One region of the Enterobacter nematophilus genome, then DNA from elsewhere that is predicted to be linked to it. Evidence: predicted binding sites of a transcription regulator. Region 1 holds the regulator's gene; each other region holds the start of a gene.
The links. The regulator sigma-54, encoded in region 1, starts transcription at its own class of promoters, with help from an activator protein. The targets are predictions, from matches to a motif close to GTTGGCACANNTTTCGCTNT.
Positions count from the first base shown of each region.

Region 1 (7,952 bases):
CTGGCGGTGCCTGCTCTGACCGCCATGATCAAGAAGTTCTGGGATACCCACGATGAAGAGGAGAGCACCATGACGTCTGTTGATAGCGCAAAAGCCCAAACGATACTCGATACCGCGATGCTGGAGCAGTATATCGATCTGGTCGGCCCGAAACTGATTACCGACGGTCTGGCGGTGTTTGAAAAAATGATGCCGGGCTATCTGAGCGTGCTGGAGTCAAATCTGACGGCGCGGGACCAGAAGGGCATTGTGGAAGAAGGGCATAAAATCAAAGGCGCGGCCGGCTCGGTCGGGTTACGCCACCTGCAGCAGCTGGGTCAACAGATTCAGTCGCCTGATTTACCAGCTTGGGAAGATAACGTGGGTGATTGGGTTGAAGAGATGAAACAAGAGTGGCAGAACGATGTTGCGGTGCTTAAAGCCTGGGTGGACGCCAGAAAAAAATGACCCCGGCTAGACCGGGGTGCGCGAATACTGCGCCAACACCAGGGAAATCGTGGCTGCGCCTGTTTTTTAAAGTAATTTTCTAATGGGCGCCGCCGTAAAAATTTAGGCCGCACGCAGATAAGATAGCAAATCTTAAATGGTTTGTTACATGAATCAGTGAAATGTGTGAAGCATAGCGTTTTAATCAAAATTATTAATGTGCTTCAGCGAGTTGCAAAGAAGGATCGTCAAGATGAAAAAAATTGGTGTCGTCCTGAGCGGATGCGGTGTTTTTGATGGTTCAGAAATACATGAAGCCGTAATCACGCTGCTGGCCCTGGCGAAACAGGGAGCAGAGGTTATCTGTTTTGCGCCCGACAAAAATCAGGCGGATGTGATTAACCATCTGACCGGCGAGCCGATGGCCGAAACGCGCAACGTGCTGATTGAAGCCGCGCGTATTGCCCGGGGAGAGATTCATCCGCTGGCGCAGGCAGATGCCGCTGAGCTGGATGCACTCATTGTGCCGGGCGGCTTCGGCGCCGCGAAAAATCTCAGCACCTTTGCTGCCGAAGGCGCCGCATGCAAGGTGGACCCTGATTTAAAAACGCTGACGCTGGCGATGCATGCCGCGGGCAAGCCGCTGGGCTTTATCTGTATTGCGCCGGCCATGCTGCCAAACATTTTCGATTTCCCGTTACGGCTGACGATCGGAACCGATATTGATACCGCAGAGGTCGTCGAAGATATGGGTGGCGAACACGTTCCGTGCCCGGTCGATGACATTGTGGTGGATGAAGACAATAAAGTTGTCACCACGCCCGCGTATATGCTGGCGAAGAATATTGCGGAAGCCGCCGTGGGTATTGAAAAGCTGGTCGCCCGGGTACTGGTGCTGACGGAATGAGGCGTCAGTTTTCCGCAGGCGCATGGGTGAAACGCCTTCTTCTACGCATCGTTCTCGTGCTGGCGGTGTTATGGGGAGGCGGGCTGGCGGTGTTCAGCATTTTGCCGGTACCGTTTTCAGCGGTCATGGTTGAGCGCCAGCTTAGCGCGTGGTTCTCCGGTGATTTCGGCTACGTTGCCCATTCTGACTGGGTGAGCATGGATGAAATTTCTCCGTTCATGGGGCTGGCGGTTATCGCGGCGGAAGATCAAAAATTCCCGGAGCACTGGGGGTTCGATGTGGCCGCGATTGAAAAGGCGCTGGCCCATAACGAACGTCACGAAAACCGCGTACGCGGTGCGTCAACGCTGTCGCAGCAGACGGCTAAAAACCTGTTCCTGTGGGATGGCCGAAGCTGGGTGCGAAAAGGGCTGGAAGCGGGCCTGACCCTGGGAATGGAAACGGTCTGGAGCAAAAAGCGTATTCTGACCGTTTATCTTAATATCGCCGAGTTCGGCGACGGGGTATTTGGTGTCGAAGCTGCATCACAACGCTATTTTAATAAACCTGCCAGCAGGCTGAGCATGTCGGAGGCGGCGCTGCTCGCGGCTGTTCTGCCTAATCCTATCCGCTTCAAGGCCAGCGCCCCGTCAGGGTACGTGCGAAGCCGTCAGGCGTGGATCATGCGCCAGATGCGCCAGCTGGGTGGGGAAGGGTTTATGGAGAGAAATGCGTTAATGTAGGGCGGGTAAGCGCAGCGCCACCCGCCAGAATAGCAGGCCTAATCTTCGTCGAAGCCGGCGTTAAACAGCGCAATTACCGCCGCCAGGGCTTCCTCTTCCTGAGGTCCGGTGGCTTCTACCTCGATCTGACGCCCCTTGGCGGAGTCCAGCATCAGCAGCGCAATCACGCTGTTGGCTTCCGCTTCGGTGCCTTCGTCATTACGCAGCAGCACTTCTGCATCGAAACCCTGCATCAGCTCAAACAGCTTCATCGCCGGGCGCGCATGCATGCCCAGCTTGTTGGTGATCTCAACGGTTTGTTTTACGGTCATGTTTTACGTTTTTCCAGCGTGCGATGACGGGACTGAACGTTCTTACCGCGCGAGCGGAAATAGTCGGCCAGCTGTTCGGCGATATAGACCGAACGATGTTTACCGCCGGTACAGCCAATCGCTACCGTCAGGTAGCTACGATTGTTTGTCTCCAGCATAGGTAACCATAGCTCAAGGTAGCTTCGCGTCTGGTAGATAAAATTGTGAACTTCTGTGTGTCGGTCGAGGAACGCCGCCACGGGCTTATCCAGACCGGTCATTGGACGCAGTTTTGGATCCCAGTGCGGGTTCGGCAGGAAGCGCACGTCGAAAACATAGTCCGCATCAATCGGAATACCGTGCTTAAAGCCGAAGGATTCGAATACCATCGTCAGCTCGCGCTCGCGTTTACCCAGCAGGCGGGTACGCAGCATTTCCGCCAGCTCGTGAACGGACATCTCTGAGGTGTCGACAATCAGATCGGCACGAGATCGCAGCGGCTCAAGCAGATCGCTCTCTTCGTCGATGGCGCTCTCCAGCGAGAGATTCTTGCTGGAAAGCGGGTGCAAACGACGGGTGTCGCTGTAGCGGCGGATCAGGGTATTGCGGTCGGCATCAAGGAACAGCAGCTGAGGCGAGAACGCGTCAGGCAGGTTACTCATTGCCTGTTCGAAGATCTCCGGGGATTCCGGCATGTTACGCACGTCGATACTGACGGCAGCGGAGGTTTGTCTCTCCGCTAACGTGCGTGCCAGATCGGGCAATAACACGACCGGCAGGTTATCGACGCAGTAAAAACCCATGTCTTCCAGCGCGCGCAGGGCAACGGATTTACCCGACCCTGAACGACCGCTGACAATCATCAGCACCATGTTCCGTTTCTCCTCAGGACAACAGATGTGAAGGCCATCACCTGGTTATGCGTCATCCTGATTGCCTTCTGCTTCAGTGATAATTTGATAAAGCTCTTCATCACTTTGGGCTGAGCGCAGTCGACGGCAGATGGTTTTATCCGCCAGACGTTTAGCAACCAGCGAAAGCGTATGCAGATGGGTCTTGGTCTGGTCGGCAGGCACCAGCAGCGCGAAGAGGAGATCGACGGGCTGGTTATCAATGGCGTCAAAAGCGATTGGCGTTTCCAGCTGCACAAACACACCGACGGCACGCAGGGTGTCCTCTTCCAGCTTGCCGTGCGGGATCGCGATGCCGTTGCCGATACCGGTACTGCCCATCTTTTCACGGGTCAGAATTGCTTCGAACACCACCTGCGGCGGCAGGCCCAGCTGTTTTGCAGCCAATTCACTGATGATCTCCAGCGCACGTTTTTTGCTCTGGCAGTGAACGGCACTGCGGGTACATTCCTGGTTAAGGACATTGCTCAGTTGAAGAGCGGAATCGTTGTTCATCATAATTTCACCTAAGCGCTAACTGTACAAATGGCCTGTTGTGTTTCACAACAGGCCGTCCTGCACCCGTTAACTGCCCGGACAATTAGTGTTGTTTCAGTTTATCTTTATGTTTATTGAGCTGTCGCGCAAGCTTGTCAATCAAGCCGTCGATAGCCGCGTACATGTCCTGCCCTTCCGCACTGGCATGGAGCTCACCCCCGTTTACATGCAGGGTCGCATCCGAGATATGAGTCACTTTCTCCACTTTTAACACAACGTAGACCTGGTTGATCCTTTCGAAATACTGCTCGAGTTTCGCGAACTTAGCGTTCACGAAGTCACGTAAGGCCTCAGTAATCTCGACGTTGTGTCCTGTGATATTGAGCTGCATAGTGTCTTCCTTATCGGTTGTGTCAGACCAGCTGTTTACGCTGGTTAGACGGCGGAATGGATAAAGACTCTCGATACTTCGCAACAGTACGACGTGCCACCATAATACCCTGATCGGACAGCATGGAGGTCAACTTACTGTCACTTAGTGGCTTCGCGGGGTTCTCCGCGGCGATCAACTTCTTCACCAGGGCGCGAATCGCCGTTGAGGAGGCTTCGCCGCCACCCTCGGTGTTCACATGGCTGGAGAAGAAATACTTAAGCTCAAAAATACCGCGCGGACTGTGCAGATACTTCTGCGTGGTAACGCGGGAAATGGTGGATTCATGCATCTCGACGGCCTGGGCGATATCCGCCAGCACCATCGGTTTCATATACTCTTCGCCCTGCTCAAAGAATGCCTGCTGCTGTTCAACGATGCAGCGGCTCACGCGAAGCAGGGTATCATTCCGGCTCTCCAGGCTCTTTATCAACCATCGCGCTTCCTGAAGATTGCTGCGAATGTATTGATTGTCGGAGTCGTTGCGCGCGCTGGTACACATGGAGGCGTACTGCTGGTTGATTTGCAGGCGAGGGATGCTGTCAGAGTTCAGTTCAACGACCCAGCGGTCATTGTGTTTTCTGACCAGCACGTCCGGGATAACGTACTCGGGTTCGCTGGTCTGGATCGACTGACCGGGACGCGGATCGAGGGACTGGATGAGATTTACCGCCTCTTTCAGCACCTCTTCCTTCAGGCGCGTCACGCGCATCAGGGTGCGGAAATCGTGGTTAGCCAGAAGATCCAGATGATCGCTGATGATTAAGCGTGCCTCGTCGAGCCACGGTGTTTCTTTGCTGAACTGAGAAAGCTGGATCAGCAGGCAATCGCGCAGATCTTTCGCGGCCACCCCGACCGGATCGAAGCGCTGAATGCGTTTCAATACCGCTTCAATCTCCTCAATCTCAATCTCTTCATCGCCCATGCTTTCCAGAATGTCGTCCAGCGTGACGGTCAAATAGCCGGTGTCATCAACGGCGTCGACAATCGACGTGGCAATGGCGCGGTCGGTATCGGAGAAGGGGGTAAGCTCTACCTGCCACATCAGGTAATCCTGCAACGACTGGGTGGTTTCACCCTGGTAGACCGGTAGCTCGTCGTCCTGGTAGTCTGCACGCGTGCCGGAAGGGGTGCCGGCGGTATAGATTTCATCCCAGCTGGCATCCAGCGGAAGCTCGTCCGGCATCTCTTTTTGTTCGAGTGCATCCGCGGTGTCGAGCGCTTCTGTGTCCTGCAACTGCTGGGTATCTACCTCGTCATGAAGATCGGCTTGCTCCAGCAGGGGGTTGCTGTCCAGCGCCTGCTGGAGCTCCTGCTGGAGTTCTAAGGTGGACAGTTGCAACAGACGAATTGCCTGCTGTAACTGCGGCGTCATCGCCAGCTGTTGGCTGAGCCTTAATTGCAAACCTTGCTTCATGTTCAGAGCATTTTTCTCCGGTTCGGCGTTACGTTACCTCTACCCTATCAGAGTCTGAAGTCTTCCCCAAGATAGACGCGCTTAACATGATCGTCTTCGAGGATCTGCTGTGGCGTACCGTGAGCGATCAGATTGCCCTGGCTCACGATATACGCGCGTTCACATACCGCCAGCGTTTCACGAACGTTGTGGTCGGTGATCAGCACGCCAAGCCCGCTGTCACGCAGATGCTCGATAATGCGTTTAATGTCGATAACGGAGATCGGGTCAACGCCCGCAAACGGTTCATCCAGAAGGATAAACTTCGGATTGGCGGCCAGCGCGCGCGCAATCTCAACACGACGACGTTCACCCCCGGACAATGCCTGGCCCAGGCTGTCGCGCAGGTGCTCGATGTGAAACTCTTCCATCAGCTCGTTGGCGCGATCCTGACGCTGTTCGTTGGTCAGGTCGTCGCGAATTTGCAGGACCGCCATCAGGTTATCAAAGACGCTCAGACGACGGAAAATAGAGGCTTCCTGCGGCAGATAGCCGATGCCACGGCGCGCGCGCGCGTGCAGCGGCAGCAGGCTGATATCTTCATCGTCAATAATAATGTTGCCGGCATCGCGCGGCACAATGCCAACCACCATGTAGAAGGTGGTGGTTTTACCCGCACCGTTCGGGCCAAGCAGGCCCACAATTTCGCCGGAGTTGACGGTCAGACTGACATCTTCTACGACACGGCGGCCCTTATAGGCCTTCGCGAGATTTTTTGCAGTTAATGTTGCCATAGCGAATTAGTTACTCTTCTTCTGTGCCGGGGCCTGGCCCTTGCCTTTGTCCTGCAGCTGCGACGGAACCAGCACGGTGGTTACGCGTTTGCCTTTCTCGCTGGAGGCCTGCATTTTTTGCTCTTTCACCAGATAGGTAATCTGGTCACCGGTAATATTGCTGTCCAGCTGTTCCAGGTACGCTTTTCCGGTCAGGATGACCAGATCCTTCGCCAGCTCATAGTGCATATGCGAGGCGTGGCCCTTCACCGGCTTGCCGTTGTCCTGCATCTGGTAGAAGGTGGCCGGGTTGCCGTAACCATCAATGATCTCTTTGCCCTGCTCGCCGCCCGGACGGGTAACGACCACTTTATCGGCGTTGATTTTGATGGTGCCCTGCGTCACGACGACGTTACCCGTGAAGGTGACGACGTTACCCTGCATATCGAGAGACTGGGTGTCGGACTCGATATGGATCGGCTGGTCGGTATCGCCCGTTACAGCAAGCGCGGGGAGACTGGCCGCCAGCATCGCGCTGGCGATAATTACTTTAAGGCTGAGTTTGTTTGTTTTGAATTTCATAGGAGGTTCTAACCTTTTCAATCAGCTCGGCGTTCTTGCTGCGTAAGTTCCCGCGCATTCTTAAACCGCTGGAATTAAATGTTGTGCCATACAGTGTGACCAGATCCTGCGACGTCACGTCCTGGGTTACCAGGTTGATCTGGGCATTATCCGTCGTAATTTTTCGCAGTTGCGAGTCAGCGGTCAGGGCGTTGACTTCAACGTGGCCATACAGATAAAGCATACGGTCATTTGTCAGTTTGGCCCGATCTGACTTAATTGACCACGTCGGCACTTTGTCTTTATCGAAAGTGGTCATGACAGGTTGGGTAAACCACGAAACGCCGTCATCGGAAAAGTATTCAACGTGCTGGGCAATCAGGCGATAGTTCAGCGCACCTTCCGGGCTATAGACCACGGTGTCGCTGTGATCGCTTTTATAGGTTGGATCGTTATTGTTGACGACTTCCGTTTGCGTATCGTCGCGATCGGCAAGGTTAACGCCAATCAATACCAGTGCGACAAGCGAAAGCAGAATGATAACCCAACGTCTGGTTTTACTCATATCGATTGCCCTTTGGCTTCATCAAGCTTGCCCTGCGCCAGCAGAAGCAGATCGCAGACTTCACGGACGGCACCCCGGCCACCGTTGATGTGGGTAACGTAGTCAGCGCGTGGGATCAGCAGCGGATGAGCATCAGCAACCGCGATGCTAAGACCGACTTCAGCCATCACCGGCCAGTCAATCAGGTCGTCCCCGACGTAGGCCACGTTTTCCGGTGCGATAGCCAGTTTACCCAGTAAATCGTTGAACGCTGCCATCTTATCGGATTGACCCTGGTAAAGATGGGTAATGCCTAAGGTTTCACAGCGGTCTTCTACCAGTTTAGCTTTTCGTCCGGTGATGATAGCAACCTCGATACCTGAGGTGAGCGCACAGCGGATACCGTAGCCGTCGCGAACGTTAAACGCTTTCAGCTCTTCACCGTTATTGCCCATGTAAATCAGGCCATCGGAAAGTACGCCATCCACATCCAGAATGAGCAGACGAATATTTTC
Region 1 covers NZ_JAPKNE010000003.1:74,263-82,214, forward strand. The annotation lists gene arcB (aerobic respiration two-component sensor histidine kinase ArcB) at 1-447, shown strand, start outside; gene elbB (isoprenoid biosynthesis glyoxalase ElbB) at 680-1,333, shown strand; gene mtgA (monofunctional biosynthetic peptidoglycan transglycosylase) at 1,330-2,055, shown strand; gene npr (PTS phosphocarrier protein NPr) at 2,094-2,366, opposite strand; gene rapZ (RNase adapter RapZ) at 2,363-3,217, opposite strand; gene ptsN (PTS IIA-like nitrogen regulatory protein PtsN) at 3,263-3,754, opposite strand; gene hpf (ribosome hibernation promoting factor) at 3,837-4,124, opposite strand; gene rpoN (RNA polymerase factor sigma-54) at 4,147-5,580, opposite strand; gene lptB (LPS export ABC transporter ATP-binding protein) at 5,628-6,353, opposite strand; gene lptA (lipopolysaccharide ABC transporter substrate-binding protein LptA) at 6,360-6,914, opposite strand; gene lptC (LPS export ABC transporter periplasmic protein LptC) at 6,883-7,458, opposite strand; gene kdsC (3-deoxy-manno-octulosonate-8-phosphatase KdsC) at 7,455-7,952, opposite strand, start outside.

Region 2 (7,952 bases), on a different contig from region 1:
TGTTTAACATCGTGGAGCGCGGCAGCGCCGCCTACAGCCGCATTCGCGCCATGCTGGCAGAAGCGCCGGTGGTCAATGACGGCAGCGAAGCGGTGCCGGAAGGGCGCGGCGTTATGAACGTCGACGTTCGCAAATTTGTCTATCCGCAAACGGAACATCCGGTGCTGGAGAACGTTAGCTTTACGCTGCAGCCGGGCCAGATGCTGGGCATCTGCGGCCCGACGGGGTCCGGAAAAAGTACCGTGCTTTCTCTGCTTCAGCGCCACTTTGACGTCACCGAGGGCGATATTCGTTTCCATGATATCCCCCTGCCGAACCTGCTGCTGGACGAGTGGCGTGGCCGTCTGGCGGTGGTCAGCCAGACGCCGTTTTTATTTTCAGATACCGTGGCGAATAACATTGCGCTTGGTCACCCGTCGGCGACGCAGGAGGAGATCGAGCACGTGGCGCGCTTAGCCAGCGTGCATGACGATATTTTGCGTCTGCCGCAGGGCTACGAAACGGAAGTCGGTGAACGTGGCGTCATGCTGTCCGGCGGGCAGAAACAGCGTATCTCGATTGCCCGCGCGCTGCTGCTGAATGCTGAAATCCTCATTCTGGATGATGCGCTTTCCGCCGTGGATGGCCGTACCGAGCATCAAATTCTGCATAACCTGCGCCAGTGGGGCGACGGACGCACGGTGATTATCAGCGCCCACCGTTTGTCAGCGCTCACCGAGGCCAGCGAAATTCTGGTCTTACAGCACGGGCACATTGCCCAGCGCGGGCAGCATGAAACGCTTGCCGAGAAGCCGGGCTGGTATCGCGATATGTACCGCTATCAACAGCTTGAGGCGGCGCTGGACGATGCGCCGGAACAGGATCGGGAGGCCGCCAATGCGTAAGCTCGGAACGATGTGGCCGACGCTCAAACGTCTGCTGGCCTACGGCTCGCCGTGGCGCAAGCCGCTCTCCGTGGCCGTGCTTTTACTCTGGATAGCGGCGATTGCTGAAGTGAGCGGGCCGCTGCTCATCAGCTACTTCATCGACAATATGGTTGCCAAAAGCTACCTGCCTCTGGGGCTGGTGGCGGGCTTAGGCGTGGCCTACGTTGGCCTGCAGCTGGCGGCGGCAGGGCTGCACTATGCGCAGTCGCTGCTGTTTAACCGTGCCGCCGTGGGCGTGGTTCAGCAGCTGCGCACGGATGTAATGGACGCGGCGCTTCGCCAGCCGCTCAGCGAGTTTGATATCCAGCCGGTCGGGCAGGTGATTTCGCGGGTGACCAACGATACCGAGGTGATCCGCGATCTGTATGTCACCGTGGTCGCAACGGTGTTACGCAGCGCGGCGCTGATCGGTGCGATGCTGGTGGCGATGTTCAGCCTCGACTGGCGCATGGCGCTGGTGGCGATTACCATCTTCCCGGCGGTGCTGATCGTGATGATCATCTACCAGCGCTACAGCACGCCAATCGTGCGCCGGGTGCGCGCCTATCTGGCCGACATTAACGATGGCTTCAACGAAGTGATCAACGGCATGAGCGTCATCCAGCAGTTCCGCCAGCAGGCGCGCTTTGGCGAGCGGATGGGCGAAGCCAGCCGATCGCACTACATGGCGCGTATGCAGACGCTGCGCCTCGACGGCTTCCTGCTGCGTCCGCTGCTCAGCCTTTTCTCTGCGCTGGTGCTTTGCGGTTTACTGATGCTCTTTGGCCTGAGTTCAAGCGGTACGATTGAAGTCGGCGTGCTGTATGCCTTTATTAGCTATCTGGGGCGCCTTAACGAGCCGCTGATCGAGCTCACCACCCAGCAATCGATGCTGCAGCAGGCGGTCGTCGCCGGCGAGCGCGTGTTTGAGCTGATGGACAGGCCGCGCCAGGCCTACGGCACAGATGAGCGACCTCTGCAAAGCGGCGCAATTGCTTTTGATAACGTCTCGTTTGCCTATCGCGAAGACCGGCTGGTGTTGCAGGACATTACGCTGGACGTTCCGTCGCGCGGTTTCGTGGCGCTGGTAGGGCATACGGGCAGCGGCAAGAGCACGCTCGCCAGCCTGTTGATGGGTTACTACCCGGTCACGCAGGGCGAAATCCGCCTCGACGGGCGCCCGCTCGCGTCTCTCAGCCACAATGTGTTGCGTAAAGGCGTCGCGATGGTGCAGCAGGATCCGGTCGTCCTGGCCGATACCTTCTACGCTAACGTGACCCTGGGCCGGGACTACACCCAGGAGCAGGTCTGGGAGGTGCTGGAAAAAGTGCAGCTGGCGGAACTGGCGCGCGGGTTTAGCGACGGGATCAATACGAAGCTGGGGGAGCAGGGGAACAACCTCTCCGTTGGGCAAAAGCAGCTTCTCGCGCTGGCGCGGGTGCTGATCGAAACCCCGCAGGTGCTGATTCTGGATGAAGCGACGGCCAGCATTGACTCCGGCACCGAGCAGGCCATCCAGCAGGCGCTGGCCGCGGTACGCGACCATACGACGCTGGTGGTGATTGCCCATCGCCTTTCCACCATTGTCGATGCCGATACCATTCTGGTGCTGCATCGGGGACAAGCGGTGGAGCGCGGCACGCACCGCGAACTGCTGGAAGCTCAAGGGCGCTACTGGCAGATGTACCAGCTTCAGCTGGCGGGCGAAGAGCTGGCCGCCAGCGTGCGTGAGGAAGAGTCGCTCAGCGCCTGATGCACCAAAACAAAGCAACGCGCTAACAGCCATTCCTGTTGGTGCAATACTGAAACGCACCGTGCACCGACATGGTGCGTTTTTTTTCGCCGGTTCGTTAATGAAGACGGCGTAACGCTCGTTGCACCGCTTTTCTCCCTCGTTTTCATTTCTGGCACACCCCTTGCAATACCTTCTCCGTGAGCTGCGGCCATTACCGAATTCTGACTGGAGGGGATCTATGAAGCTGGTTACGGTGGTAATCAAACCATTCAAACTCGAAGACGTGCGTGAAGCGTTGTCTTCAATGGGTATTCAGGGACTGACTGTCACCGAAGTGAAAGGCTTTGGTCGTCAGAAGGGTCATGCCGAGCTTTACCGCGGGGCGGAATACAGCGTTAACTTTCTGCCAAAAGTAAAAATTGATGTCGCGATTGCTGACGATCAGCTTGATGAAGTGATTGATGTCATTAGCAAAGCGGCCTACACCGGCAAAATTGGCGACGGCAAAATTTTCGTTGCCGAACTGCAGCGCGTCATTCGCATTCGTACCGGCGAATCTGACGAAGCGGCACTGTAAATAACGCCTGGCACACAGTGATAGGGATCGAGAAAATGAAGATAGCAACACTTAAAACGGGTCTGGGTTCGCTGGCACTGCTGCCGGGCCTGGCGCTGGCTGCCCCTGCCGTGGCAGACAAAGCCGATAACGCCTTTATGATGATCAGCACCGCGCTGGTGCTGTTCATGTCTATCCCGGGCATTGCGCTGTTCTACGGCGGCCTGATCCGCGGTAAAAACGTTCTCTCCATGCTGACGCAGGTTGCCGTGACGTTCGCGCTGGTCTGCGTACTGTGGGTGGTTTACGGCTACTCGCTGGCCTTCGGTACCGGCAACGCCTTCTTTGGCAACTTCGACTGGGTGATGCTGAAAAATATTGAGCTGACCGCGCTGATGGGCAGCTTCTACCAGTACATCCACGTTGCTTTCCAGGGCTCGTTCGCCTGCATCACCGTCGGGCTGATCGTGGGCGCGCTGGCTGAGCGCATTCGCTTCTCTGCCGTTCTGATCTTCGTGGTGGTATGGCTGACGCTCTCCTATGTGCCGATTGCGCACATGGTCTGGGGCGGTGGTCTGCTGGCAAGCCATGGTGCGCTGGATTTCGCGGGCGGTACCGTTGTGCACATCAACGCCGCGGTAGCGGGTCTGGTGGGAGCATACCTGATTGGCAAACGCGTGGGCTTCGGTAAAGAAGCGTTCAAACCGCACAACCTGCCGATGGTGTTTACCGGTACGGCTATCCTCTACTTTGGCTGGTTTGGCTTCAACGCCGGTTCCGCAAGTGCTGCAAACGAAATCGCCGCGCTGGCCTTCGTGAACACCGTTGTGGCGACGGCGGGTGCAATTCTTTCCTGGGTATTCGGCGAGTGGGCGGTTCGCGGTAAACCTTCCCTGCTGGGTGCCTGTTCGGGTGCGATTGCCGGTCTGGTCGGTATCACGCCAGCCTGTGGTTACGTGGGGGTCGGTGGTGCGCTGCTGGTTGGTCTGGTCGCAGGCCTTGCGGGTCTGTGGGGCGTCACCGCCCTGAAGCGCGTGCTGCGCGTTGACGACCCTTGCGATGTGTTCGGCGTCCACGGCGTCTGCGGCATCGTCGGCTGTATCATGACCGGTATCTTCGCCGCGAAATCGCTGGGTGGCGTGGGTTACGCAGAAGGTGTCACCATGGTTCACCAGGTGCTGGTACAGCTGGAAAGTATCGCCATTACCGTTGTGTGGTCTGCCGTTGTCGCCTTCATCGGCTATAAGCTGGCGGATATGACGGTGGGTCTGCGCGTACCGGAAGAGCAGGAGCGCGAAGGTCTCGACGTCAACAGCCACGGCGAGAATGCGTATAACGCATAATAAAAAGCAAAACGGCAATCTCCGATTGCCGTTTTTAGTATTTCTTCCCTCTCCCTGTGGGAGAGGGTCAGGGTGAGGGCAAAATCACCCGCGATTACGCATCACCCCTTCCTGCACCGTAGAAGCGACCAGCACGCCGTCCTGGGTATAAAACTCTCCACGCACAAATCCGCGAGCGCTCGACGCTGAGGTACTCTCCACGCTGTAAAGCAGCCACTCATTCATATTGAACGGACGGTGGAACCACATGGAGTGATCGATGGTTGCGACCTGCATCCCTTTTTCAAGGAAGCCAACGCCGTGCGGCTGTAGCGCAACCGGCAGGAAGTTGAAGTCTGACGCGTAGCCCAGCAGATACTGATGCACGCGGAAATCTTCCGGCACTGTGCCGTTGGCGCGGATCCAGACCTGGCGTTTCGGCTCGGCGGTATGGCCTTTCATCGGGTTGTGGAACTCAACCGGGCGGATCTCCAGCGGTTTATCGCAGAGAAACTTCTCTTTGACCTGCGGCGGAAGCAGATGCGCCAGCGCGCGGGCGATATCGGTCTCTGATTTTAGCTCGTCCGGCGACGGTGCTGGCGGCATCACTTTCTGATGCTCATACCCCGGCTCCGGCGCCTGGAATGAGGCGGTCATATAAAAGATAGGCTTACCGTTCTGAACGGCCGCCACGCGGCGTGCGCTGAAGCTGTTGCCGTCTCGCAGAACTTCAACGTCATATACGATCGGTTTAGCGCTGTCGCCAGGGCGTAAGAAATAGCTGTGGAATGAGTGCACCAGACGGTCTGCAGGGACGGTCTCCTTTGCAGCGTACAGCGCTTGTCCAACGACTTGCCCGCCGAAGACCTGACGTAAGCCCAGGTCTTCGCTCTGTCCGCGAAAGAGTCCTTCCTCAATTTTTTCCAGATTCAGTAATGTCAGCAGATTGTTCAGTGCCTGACTCATAGTTGTCCTCAATATACGCCGTAGCGAAAGATAGGCAGAGTATAACGCAGAAATGAAAGTGGTCCGATGGGTAGAATAATCTGAATGTCGGCACGTTTTTAGGCATTAATCGGTGATCTGTGCCACACTTAAAAACGTTATGTGATTGAAACGACATCGGATGGGATCGATCCCGCTGGTGCATTGATGATAAGGAGACTTCAATGAAACTCGTGCCCATGCTAAGTGGTGTAGCTATTGCGGTGGCGTTGTCCGCCTGTGCCGGTAAAAGCGCCCAGGTGCCGGTACCAGCTGCAGATCCGAACGGGATTAATACCCTTTCACAGCAATCCATTCAGCAGCCTAACGTTTCCGGTACAATCTGGATTAAACAGAGAGTCGCGCTGCCGCCGGATGCGGTATTAACGGTAACGCTGTCTGATGCTTCCCTGGCGGACGCACCGTCGAAGGTGCTGGCCCAGCGCGCGGTCCGTACTGAAGGTAAGCAGGCTCCGTTTAGCTTTGTGTTGCCGTATAACCCGTCAGACGTGCAGCCGAATGCCCGTATCCTGCTGAGCGCAGCGGTAACCATCAACGGCAAGCTGGTCTTTATCACCGATACGGTCCAGGAAGCGATTAACCACGGTGGAACCAAAATCGACCTGAATCTGGTGCCGGTGCAGCAAACCGAAGTCCCGGTTGCTCCACAGACCAATCAGCCGTCCCTGCCAACTCCACCGACTCAGATGTAACTGTTGCTATTACCCTCTCCTTCGGGGGAGGGTTTAGTACACCCAGCGGTATTTCTGCAGATCAATCTGTCCTGCTCCCGACACCTGCACACCCTCTGAAAGCAATGCCTGACGCTGACGCTGGAGATCCGGCCCGGTTAACGAGATGGCGCCATGACGGTTCACCACCCTGTGCCAGGGCAGCGTACTCCCTTCCGGCAGGCGTTTGAGGACGCCTCCAACCTGTCGCGCCGCGCGCGGAGAGCCTGCCAGCCGTGCGACATCACCATAGGTAGTGACGTAGCCTTCCGGAATCGAGGCCACGATTTGCCATACGCGCTGGGGAAAGGAGTCGTGTTCGTCCATACCTTCACCTGTGGGGATGTTTGGACCGTCATGGTAAACGAAGATCGTCCTGATTGCTGCGCCTGTTTGCGCAAGAAACCAGCATCCGGTTCCTGGTCGCTTGCAATTGGCTCTTCGCACAGGGATAATGCGCCAGCGCGTTGGTTATCAACGCTCTCAATGGGGGCTCTGTTGGTTCTCCCGCAACGCTACTCTGTTCACCAGGTCAGGTCCGGAAGGAAGCAGCCAGGGCAGACGACGTGGGTGCCGGGATGTAGCTGGCAGGGCCCCCACCCATTTGTGGCCTCATCCCATCTTTCCTGTTTCCCTCTCTTTTTAGCCTTTATCCACAATAATATAATGCCTATACCGTGTAATATATATTTCATCGCCCTGAAATATTATTGTCATAAACATGTAATAATAGACTGGCATTTTATAATTGGACGTCTATTTTCGTCAAAATTCAAAAAAATATAGATCTGGATAACAGTGATAACTTCGTGTATTAAATAAAGTACTTATTCCGAAGGGAAGTGACAAACATGGCTACTGCAGTTTTAAATGTTAAAATTGACGAAGCGCTAAAAGAAAGACTCCGCCACTATGCGGAAGTAAATAACGAAAATTTAAGCGTGACCACAGAGAAACTGCTGCTGCTGGCGTTTGAAGCAGTAGAAGAGGCGGGAGTATCGGAAGAGGATATTGATAATCAGCATACGGAAGAAGAGAGTGTTTCTCCTTTTACTCCTAAAGAAATCAAGGCTCTACGTAAACTTCTGAAGAAGAGAAAATGAAACAACAACTGTCAACTGCCAGTGACTACAACGAGGCCTGCGCTCTGTTGCGTTCAGGCTACGTGAAGCATGTACGTCTTGGCTGGAATGTTGGAAGCGATGAGTTCTTTCGTATTGCGTCTGACTGGTGTGATACCGGTGCAAAAATAAAGAAAGACGGTGATAACTTCGTTATTTCATTGAAAGGTTTCCCCATTCCTCCTCAGCACTAAATCCTGACCAGTGAAAACTGCTGACTGCATATATTACAGTCAGCAGTTTTTATTTTATGATCCAGTTCAAAATTTTAATATTAAACCAGGCTGCGTTTGACTGCTGGCGTATTTGAATTTAGCGCGAGCCATAACGGTTTAATCCGCAGCAGCGCCGCTTCCAGCTCCGCTGGCTCCAGCGAAAAGGGCATACGTAAAAAGCGGTCAAACGCTCCCGATAAGCCAAACCGCGTCCCGGTTCCCAGGTTAATCCCGATGATTTCTGCCCGTGCGGCAAGCTGTGTCGCAAGCATGCCGGGAAGCTCGATCCAGTAAGAGAGCCCACCCTCCGCCTCATGAAACGTCCACTCCGGGAAATGTTCTCGCAGCAGGTCACTGCATCGATCGCGCCGTTCCGCCAGCAT
Region 2 covers NZ_JAPKNE010000006.1:180,763-188,714, forward strand. The annotation lists gene OSH03_RS16560 (SmdA family multidrug ABC transporter permease/ATP-binding protein) at 1-884, shown strand, start outside; gene OSH03_RS16565 (SmdB family multidrug efflux ABC transporter permease/ATP-binding protein) at 877-2,658, shown strand; gene glnK (P-II family nitrogen regulator) at 2,879-3,217, shown strand; gene amtB (ammonium transporter AmtB) at 3,253-4,539, shown strand; gene tesB (acyl-CoA thioesterase II) at 4,624-5,484, opposite strand; gene OSH03_RS16585 (YbaY family lipoprotein) at 5,688-6,215, shown strand; partial or broken gene OSH03_RS16590 (MGMT family protein) at 6,249-6,645, opposite strand; RNA gene ffs (signal recognition particle sRNA small type) at 6,730-6,826, shown strand; gene OSH03_RS16600 (hypothetical protein) at 7,085-7,336, shown strand; gene OSH03_RS16605 (hypothetical protein) at 7,333-7,548, shown strand; gene yczR (MocR-like transcription factor YczR) at 7,629-7,952, opposite strand, start outside.
Region 2: the regulator sigma-54 is predicted to act here: its motif matches at 2,809-2,828, upstream of glnK (P-II family nitrogen regulator).

Region 3 (7,952 bases), on a different contig from region 1:
AATGCTGGAACACCATGCCGACGTGAGAGCGAAGCTGGGCCAGGTTGGTTTTCTTGTCGTTCACTTTCGTGCCGTTAACAACAATTTCGCCCTGCTGCACGGGCTCCAGCCCATTAACGGTTTTGATCAGCGTGGACTTACCGGAACCGGACGGCCCGCACACCACCACCACGTCGCCTTTTTTGACTTCGGTGGAGCAGTCGGTCAGCACCTGAAAGTGCCCATACCATTTAGAAACATTTTTCAGGGAAATCATTATACCGTCCTTTTCTTCAGCCAGCTGACCAACAGCGACGCGCTTAAACTAATCACAAAATAGACCGCACCCGCGAAGAGCACCATCTCGACCTGCGTACCATCACGTTCACCGATGGTCGACGCGGTACGGAAGAAGTCCGCCAGGCTCAGAACGTAAACCAGAGAGGTATCCTGGAACAGCACGATACCCTGGGTCAGCAGGAGCGGAACCATGGCGCGAAACGCCTGCGGCAGAATGATGAGCTGCATGGACTGCCAGTGCGTCATTCCCAGCGCCAGCGCGGCGCTGGACTGCCCACGGGAGATACTCTGAATACCCGCACGGATAATCTCTGAGTAGTAAGCGGCCTCAAACATCGAGAACGCCACCATCGCAGAGATCAGGCGGATATCGGTTTTCGGCGACAGCCCCAGCACGTTCTGTAAGAAGCCGGGAACAATCAGATAAAACCACAGCAGCACCATCACCAGCGGGATGGAGCGGAAGACGTTAACGTAGGCAGTCGCAAACCAGGCGAGCGGCTTAAAGCTCGACAGGCGCATGACGGCCAGCAGGGTGCCCCAGACGATACCCACGACGATAGCGATCGCGGTGATCTTTAAGGTAATCACCAGGCCATCGAGCAGGTAAGGCATGGATGGAACAATAGAACTCCAGTCAAATTCGTACATTATTTGCCCCCCAGATTGCCCGGCAGGCGTACTTTGCGTTCAACCAGGTTCATCACCAGCATGATGAAAGCGTTAATCAGAACATAGGCGAGCGTGATCGCGGTGAAGGATTCCCACGCGTGAGCGGAGTAATCCAGCAGCTTGCCTGCCTGTGCAGCCATATCCACCAGGCCGATGGTTGAGGCGATGGCCGAGTTTTTCACCAGGTTCATCATCTCAGAGGTCATTGGTGGAACGATAACGCGGTAGGCGTTAGGCAGCAGCACGTAGCGGTAGGTTTGTGGCAGGGTCAGGCCCATCGCCAGGCCCGCATTTTTTTGTCCACGCGGCAATGACTGAATGGCGGCACGCACCTGCTCGCAAACGCGCGCAGCGGTAAACAGCCCCAGACACATCATGGAGGAGACAAAGAACTGCACGTTCGGATCCAGCTCCGACTTGAACCACATGCCAATATTTTCCGGCAGCAGTTCCGGGATGACCAGATACCAGGTAAAGAACTGCACGATGAGCGGAACGTTACGGAACAGTTCCACATACAGAGTGCCTATTGTTGAAAGGAAACGGTTAGGGACGGTGCGCAGAATACCGAACAAAGAACCGACAAGAAACGCGATAATCCACGCCGTTATCGATAATGCCACGGTAACCTGAAAGCCGCTCCACAGCCAGCCAAGATAGGTGGTGTTGCCGAACGGGGCTTGTTGCAGGAATATGCCCCAGTTCCAGTCTATTGACATAATAAACTCCAGAAAAAAGAGGGTAGCAGCGCTACCCTCGAAGATTGGTGAGAAGCTCATTTTTCGCGCTGAGTGGGGAACGACCACTCAGCGTATAGTCTGTCCATGCTTCCCGACAATCGAGAGGGCAGGAGATCCCGCCCCTGTTGTTCTAATTAGTTAAGAGCCTTGTCATTTGGAGATTTGAACAGCGCTTTCATGTCGTCAGACAGTTCAAAGTTCATATTGAGATTTTTTGGTGGAATCGGGTTCTTGAACCATTTGTCGAACCATTTTTCCGCTTCGCCGGAGGTCTGCACCTGAGCGATAGTGTCATCGATCAGCTTTTTGAACTGCGGATCGTCTTTACGCAGCATACAGCCGTAGGCTTCTTTAGACTGCGCGGTACCGACGATATCCCAGTTGTCTGGTTTCTTCGCCTTCGCACGTTCGCCCGCCAGCAGGGCGTCATCCATCATAAACGCGACGGCACGACCGCTTTCCAGCGTACGGAAGGAGTCGCCATGGTCTTTCGCGCTGATGATGCGCATATCCATTTTCTTCTCGTCGTTCAGCTTGTGCAGCAGGACTTCAGAAGTGGTACCGGAGGTCACAACGACCGCTTTGCCTTTCAGGTCAGCAAAGTCTTTGATCGCACCGCCCTTCTTGGTCAGCAGACGGGTGCCCACGACAAAGATGGTGTCAGAGAAGGCCGCCTGTTTTTGACGCTCGAGGTTGTTGGTGGTGGAGCCACACTCGAAGTCAAAGGTGCCGTTTTGCAGCAGTGGAATACGGTTCTGTGAAGTGATTGGGATCAGCTTCACCTGCAGGTCAGGTTTGTTCAGCTTTTTCTTCACAGCTTCAACGATAGCGTTGGAGTAATCCTGTGAATAGCCCACGACTTTTTGCGTGTTGTCGTAGTAAGAGAACGGGACGGAAGATTCACGGTGGCCGACCACGATGACGCCGTTTTTGGCAATCTTGTCGAGAGTGCTGCCTGCTGCCGGAGCGTCTTCAGCGTGAACCACGCCTGCGGACATTCCCATAACCAGCATTGCTGTGGCCAGTTTACGTAATTGCATACCCAACTCCTTTCTTATCAGCGCCAGTGACGCATTGATACCCATTGTGATGTTGTTATATCTCGCGCAATGCGAGTGCAGTGTTATGCAAGCTTGTTAACATTTAGTCTGGCTTAATGTAAAGATTTTGCTGCGTTATTGTTTATTTTTGCGAAGCGCGCCGCACCATTCAGAGGCAATAATCTCCCGTTGCACCGTTTCGGTGCTACCGACGATCTACGCTGGTGCGACAAGGTTGCACGTTAAGCCAAACTGCGTTTGCGTGAATAAACAAAGCAATAGGCGTGCCAGGATTTCCCCTCTCCCAGGAAGGGAGAGGGGAAAAGGCGGAGCGGGAAATTGAAATGTGTACAGGATTCTTCCCTCTCCCCTATGGGGAGAGGGCCAGGTGAGGGGTAAGATTATTTCCGACGCTGACGAAGGCTCATCAGCACAGCCCCAAAGCCAAACAGCGCGCTCAGGATCCACAGCGGCCAGTTGCCGGTGCGGGCGTACGGCGTCAGCCCCGTGGTTGGCGTGACGTGAGTGGTCAACACTTCGCGCGTAAACTGCGGGATCATGGCCTGGATTTCACCCTGCGGACCAATCACCGCGGTGATGCCGTTGTTGGTGCTGCGCAGCAGCGGGCGCGCCAGCTCCAGGGAACGCATGCGCGCCATCTGGAAGTGCTGCCACGGGCCGATAGACTTCCCGAACCACGCATCGTTGGAGATGGTCAGCAGATAGTCGGTATCCGGACGGAAGTTATCCCGTACCTGCTCGCCGAGGATAATTTCGTAGCAGATAGCGGCCGTCAGGGCCAGACCGTGCGCGTGCAGCTGGGGCTGAACGTACGGGCCGCGGCTGAAGGAGGACATCGGCAGGTCAAAGAACGGTGCCAGCGGACGCAGGATCGACTCCAGCGGCACAAATTCACCGAACGGCACCAGGTGGTTCTTGTTGTACCGGTCGGTGGAGTGGTAGCTGTATTCGCTGTCTTTGCCGAGCGTAATAATGGTGTTGTAGGTGTCGTAGCGGTTCTGCTGGTTCAGACGTGCATCAACAATGCCGGTAATCAGCGTGCTGCCGCGCGCCACCAGCAGGTCGTTCATCATGTTCAGGAACGGCTGCTGGTTAATTTCCAGATCGGGAATAGCGGATTCCGGCCAGATAATCAGCTGCGATTTACCCATCACCTCTTCGGTAGCGTTGGCGTAGATCTTCAGCGTGTTCAGCAGCTCTTTTTCGTCCCACTTCATGGACTGCGGGATATTCCCCTGCACCATGGAAACCTGCATGGCGCGCTCGGGCTCGGGCGTGAACCACTGGATATAGTGCAGCGGGAAGGGCAGGGCGAACAGCACCAGCGCAGCAACCAGCGGCTTCCAGCCGCGCGTGACCAGCGCCAGCACCAGCAGGCCGCTCACCACCATCAGCAGGAAGTTAATCGCTTCAACGCCCATGACCGGCGCCAGCCCTTTTAGCGGGCCGTCAATCTGGCTGTAGCCGAACTGCAGCCACGGGAAGCCGGTCAGTACCCAGCCGCGAAGGAACTCGGTAATCTGCCAGACAACCGGCGCGGCAATGGCGACGCGCAGCCAGGTGGTTTTAGGCCACAGGCGAGAGAGAATGCCGGCGAACAGACCGGTATAGAGCGAGAGATAGGCGGCGAGCAGGACGACCAGGAAGACGTTAACCGGCCCCGGCATCCCGCCAAACTGGGCGATGCTGACGTAGACCCAGTTAATGCCGGAACCAAACAGCCCCAGCCCCCAGAAGTAGCCGATGGCAGCGGCCTGTACCGGACGACGATTCAGGGTTAATCCCTGAAGCCCCATCAGGGAGAGAATGGCGGCGGGCCAGATATCGTAAGGAGAAAAAGCCAGCGTACCGCTGGCTCCGAGTAACAGCGCCAGCAGCAAACGGACGCGCTGGCGTTCAAGCAATGGGGCAAATGCCATTTACATTAATCTTCCAGTTTTGGCACCGGTGAATCGTCCGGCGTTCTGACGTGAACCTGTATAATACGTCTGCTGTCGGCCATTGCCACTTTGAACTGGTAACCGTCGATGTCAACGGTCTCACCGCGCGCCGGAAGATGGCCAAAGGCCTGCATCACCAGCCCACCAATGGTATCGACCTCTTCATCGCTGAAGTGGGTACCGAAGGCGTCGTTGAAGTCTTCAATCGAGGCCAGCGCGCGCACGGTCCAGGTGTGGCGGCTGAGCTGACGGAAGTCGATATCCTCTTCTTCGTCGTACTCGTCTTCAATTTCGCCCACGATCAGCTCAAGAATATCTTCGATCGTGACAAGACCTGAGACGCCGCCGAATTCATCAATAACAATCGCCATGTGGTAACGCTGAGAGCGAAACTCTTTCAGCATCCGATCCACACGTTTACTTTCCGGCACAACCACGGCCTGGCGTAACACTTTTTCCATGCTGAAGGCTTCGGCATCGCTGCGCATAAACGGCAGCAGATCTTTGGCCATCAAAATCCCTTCGATGTGATCTTTATCTTCGCTGATGACCGGAAAACGCGAGTGGGCGGATTCGATGATCACATCGAGGCACTCGTCCAGCGTCTGGTTACGTTTCAGGGTGATCATCTGCGAGCGGGGGATCATGATGTCGCGGACGCGCTGGTCGGCGATGTCCATCACCCCTTCGAGCATTTCGCGCGTATCTTCGTCGATAAGGTCGTTCTGCCCGGAATCACGAATCAGCTCCAGCAGTTCATCACGGTTTTTCGGTTCGCCGTGGAAAAGCTGGTTCAGAATGAGGGAGAAAAATCCCTTTTTACTGGTTGTCGTGTCGCTACTGTGTGAATTGTCGTCGCTCATGGCGTTTGTTAAGGGTTCTCTTGTTAGTTCAACGTTAACCGCCGCGCTATGTCCTTGCGCGGCGGCATGGTAGTCAGTAACTGACTATTCTTTCTCGGCAATGTACGGATCCTCATAGCCCAGAGCAAGCATTATCTCTGTCTCAAGGGACTCCATCTCTTCCGCTTCGTCATCTTCAATGTGGTCGTAGCCCAACAGGTGCAGGCTGCCGTGTACCACCATGTGCGCCCAGTGGGCTTCCAGCGGTTTTTGCTGCTCTTTGGCTTCCTGTTCCACCACCTGACGGCAGATGATCAGATCGCCCAATAGCGGCATCTCAATGCCCGGCGGCGCTTCGAACGGGAACGAGAGCACGTTGGTCGGCTTATCTTTCCCGCGGTAGGTCAGGTTAAGCTCATGGCTTTCCGCTTCATCCACCAGGCGAATCGTGACTTCTGATTCTTCCTGAAACTGGGGGATTACCGCATCCAGCCATTTCTGAAACTGTGCCTCTTCTGGCATGCCGGAATTGTCTTCACACGCCAGCTGTAAATCGAGGATCACCTGACTCATTTCTGTTCTTGCTCCTGCGCTTCGCGCTTACGTTCCGCGGCCTGTTCGGCCCTGCGTTTTTGATCCGCCTCTTCCCAGGCTTCATAGGCGTTAACGATGCGCGCAACCACCGGGTGGCGAACGACGTCTTCACTGTGGAAGAAGTTAAAGCTGATTTCGTCTACCTCTGACAGCACCTCAATGGCGTGGCGCAGGCCGGACTTGGTGCTGCGCGGCAGGTCGATCTGGGTGACGTCACCGGTAATGACCGCTTTCGAGTTAAAGCCAATACGCGTCAGGAACATTTTCATCTGTTCGATGGTGGTGTTCTGGCTTTCATCGAGAATGATGAACGCGTCGTTGAGCGTGCGGCCGCGCATGTAGGCGAGCGGGGCAACTTCTATCACGTTACGCTCGATCAGCTTCTCAACTTTCTCGAAGCCGAGCATCTCGAACAGCGCGTCGTACAGCGGACGCAGGTAAGGGTCGACCTTCTGGCTGAGATCGCCGGGCAGGAAGCCGAGTTTTTCACCCGCTTCAACGGCAGGGCGGGTCAGCAGGATACGACGGATCTCCTGACGCTCCAGCGCATCCACCGCAGCGGCAACCGCCAGATAGGTTTTACCCGTACCCGCCGGACCCACGCCGAAGGTGATGTCATGGTCAAGAATATTGGCGATGTACTGCGCCTGGTTCGGCGTACGCGGCTTAATGACGCCACGCTTGGTCTTGATATTGATCGCCTTACCGTAGTCCGGCACGCTTTCCGCGCTCTGCTCAAGCACGCGCGCCTCTTTAATGGCGAGGTGGATCTGTTCCGGCTCAATATCCTGAGTTTCGCCGCGCATCGGGGCGGTATCGACATACAGGCTGCGCAGAATATCTGCAGCCGCGTTGACGCAGATAGGGCGTCCGGTGAGTTTGAAATGGTTATCGCGACGATTGATTTCGATACCCAGACGTCGCTCCAGTTGTTTGATGTTGTCATCAAACGGCCCGCACAGGCTCAGCAGGCGAGCGTTGTCTGCGGGCTCAAGGCTAATTTCACGCGTATCTATGTTCAAACTGTTCCTCTTTGAGTAGTTAACTGACTCGCCGCCACACGGCGTAATAAAACGGTCATTACCGAAATTATTCACGCCACAGAATAAAGGCGCAAGCGTTGCGGAAGATATTGGGGACGATGAGAGGAAATACAAGGCCTGCCGGACAGGCAGGCCTGAAGGATCACGGCTGGTAAATGCCCACGCCAGAGTCGTTGATTTTGCGGGTGCGAGAGATAACGGATTCTGGCGTCTCTGCAATGCGCAGGCCCATTTCGTCCTCGGTGCGTACCACCTTCGCGCGCAGCGAGTTGGTGAGCACTTCGACAATCTCGACGTCCACAAATTTACCGATCATGTCCGGGGTACCTTCAAAGTTCACCACGCGGTTATTTTCGGTTCGACCGGACAGCTCCATGATGCTCTTGCGGGAGGTGCCTTCCACCAGAATGCGCTGAACGGTGCCGAGCATACGGCGGCTCCAGGCATTGGCCTGCTGGTTGATACGCTCCTGCAGAATATACAGACGCTGCTTTTTCTCCTCTTCCGGCACATCGTCAACCATGTCGGCCGCAGGTGTTCCAGGACGCGCTGAGAAGATGAAGCTGTAGCTGACGTCGAAATTCACTTCACCGATGAGCTTCATGGTGCGCTCGAAGTCATCAGCGGTTTCGCCAGGGAAGCCGACGATAAAGTCTGAGCTAATTTGAATATCCGGGCGCGCTTCACGCAGCTTGCGGATGGTGGATTTGTACTCCAGCACCGTATGCGGGCGGCCCATCAGGTTCAGCACGCGGTCAGAGCCACACTGAATTGGCAGGTG
Region 3 covers NZ_JAPKNE010000001.1:1,265,196-1,273,147, reverse strand. The annotation lists gene OSH03_RS06055 (amino acid ABC transporter ATP-binding protein) at 1-256, opposite strand, end outside; gene gltK (glutamate/aspartate ABC transporter permease GltK) at 256-930, opposite strand; gene OSH03_RS06045 (amino acid ABC transporter permease) at 930-1,670, opposite strand; gene OSH03_RS06040 (amino acid ABC transporter substrate-binding protein) at 1,826-2,731, opposite strand; gene lnt (apolipoprotein N-acyltransferase) at 3,133-4,671, opposite strand; gene corC (CNNM family magnesium/cobalt transport protein CorC) at 4,677-5,555, opposite strand; gene ybeY (rRNA maturation RNase YbeY) at 5,640-6,107, opposite strand; gene OSH03_RS06020 (PhoH family protein) at 6,104-7,150, opposite strand; gene miaB (tRNA (N6-isopentenyl adenosine(37)-C2)-methylthiotransferase MiaB) at 7,314-7,952, opposite strand, start outside.
Region 3: the regulator sigma-54 is predicted to act here: its motif matches at 3,004-3,023, upstream of OSH03_RS06040 (amino acid ABC transporter substrate-binding protein).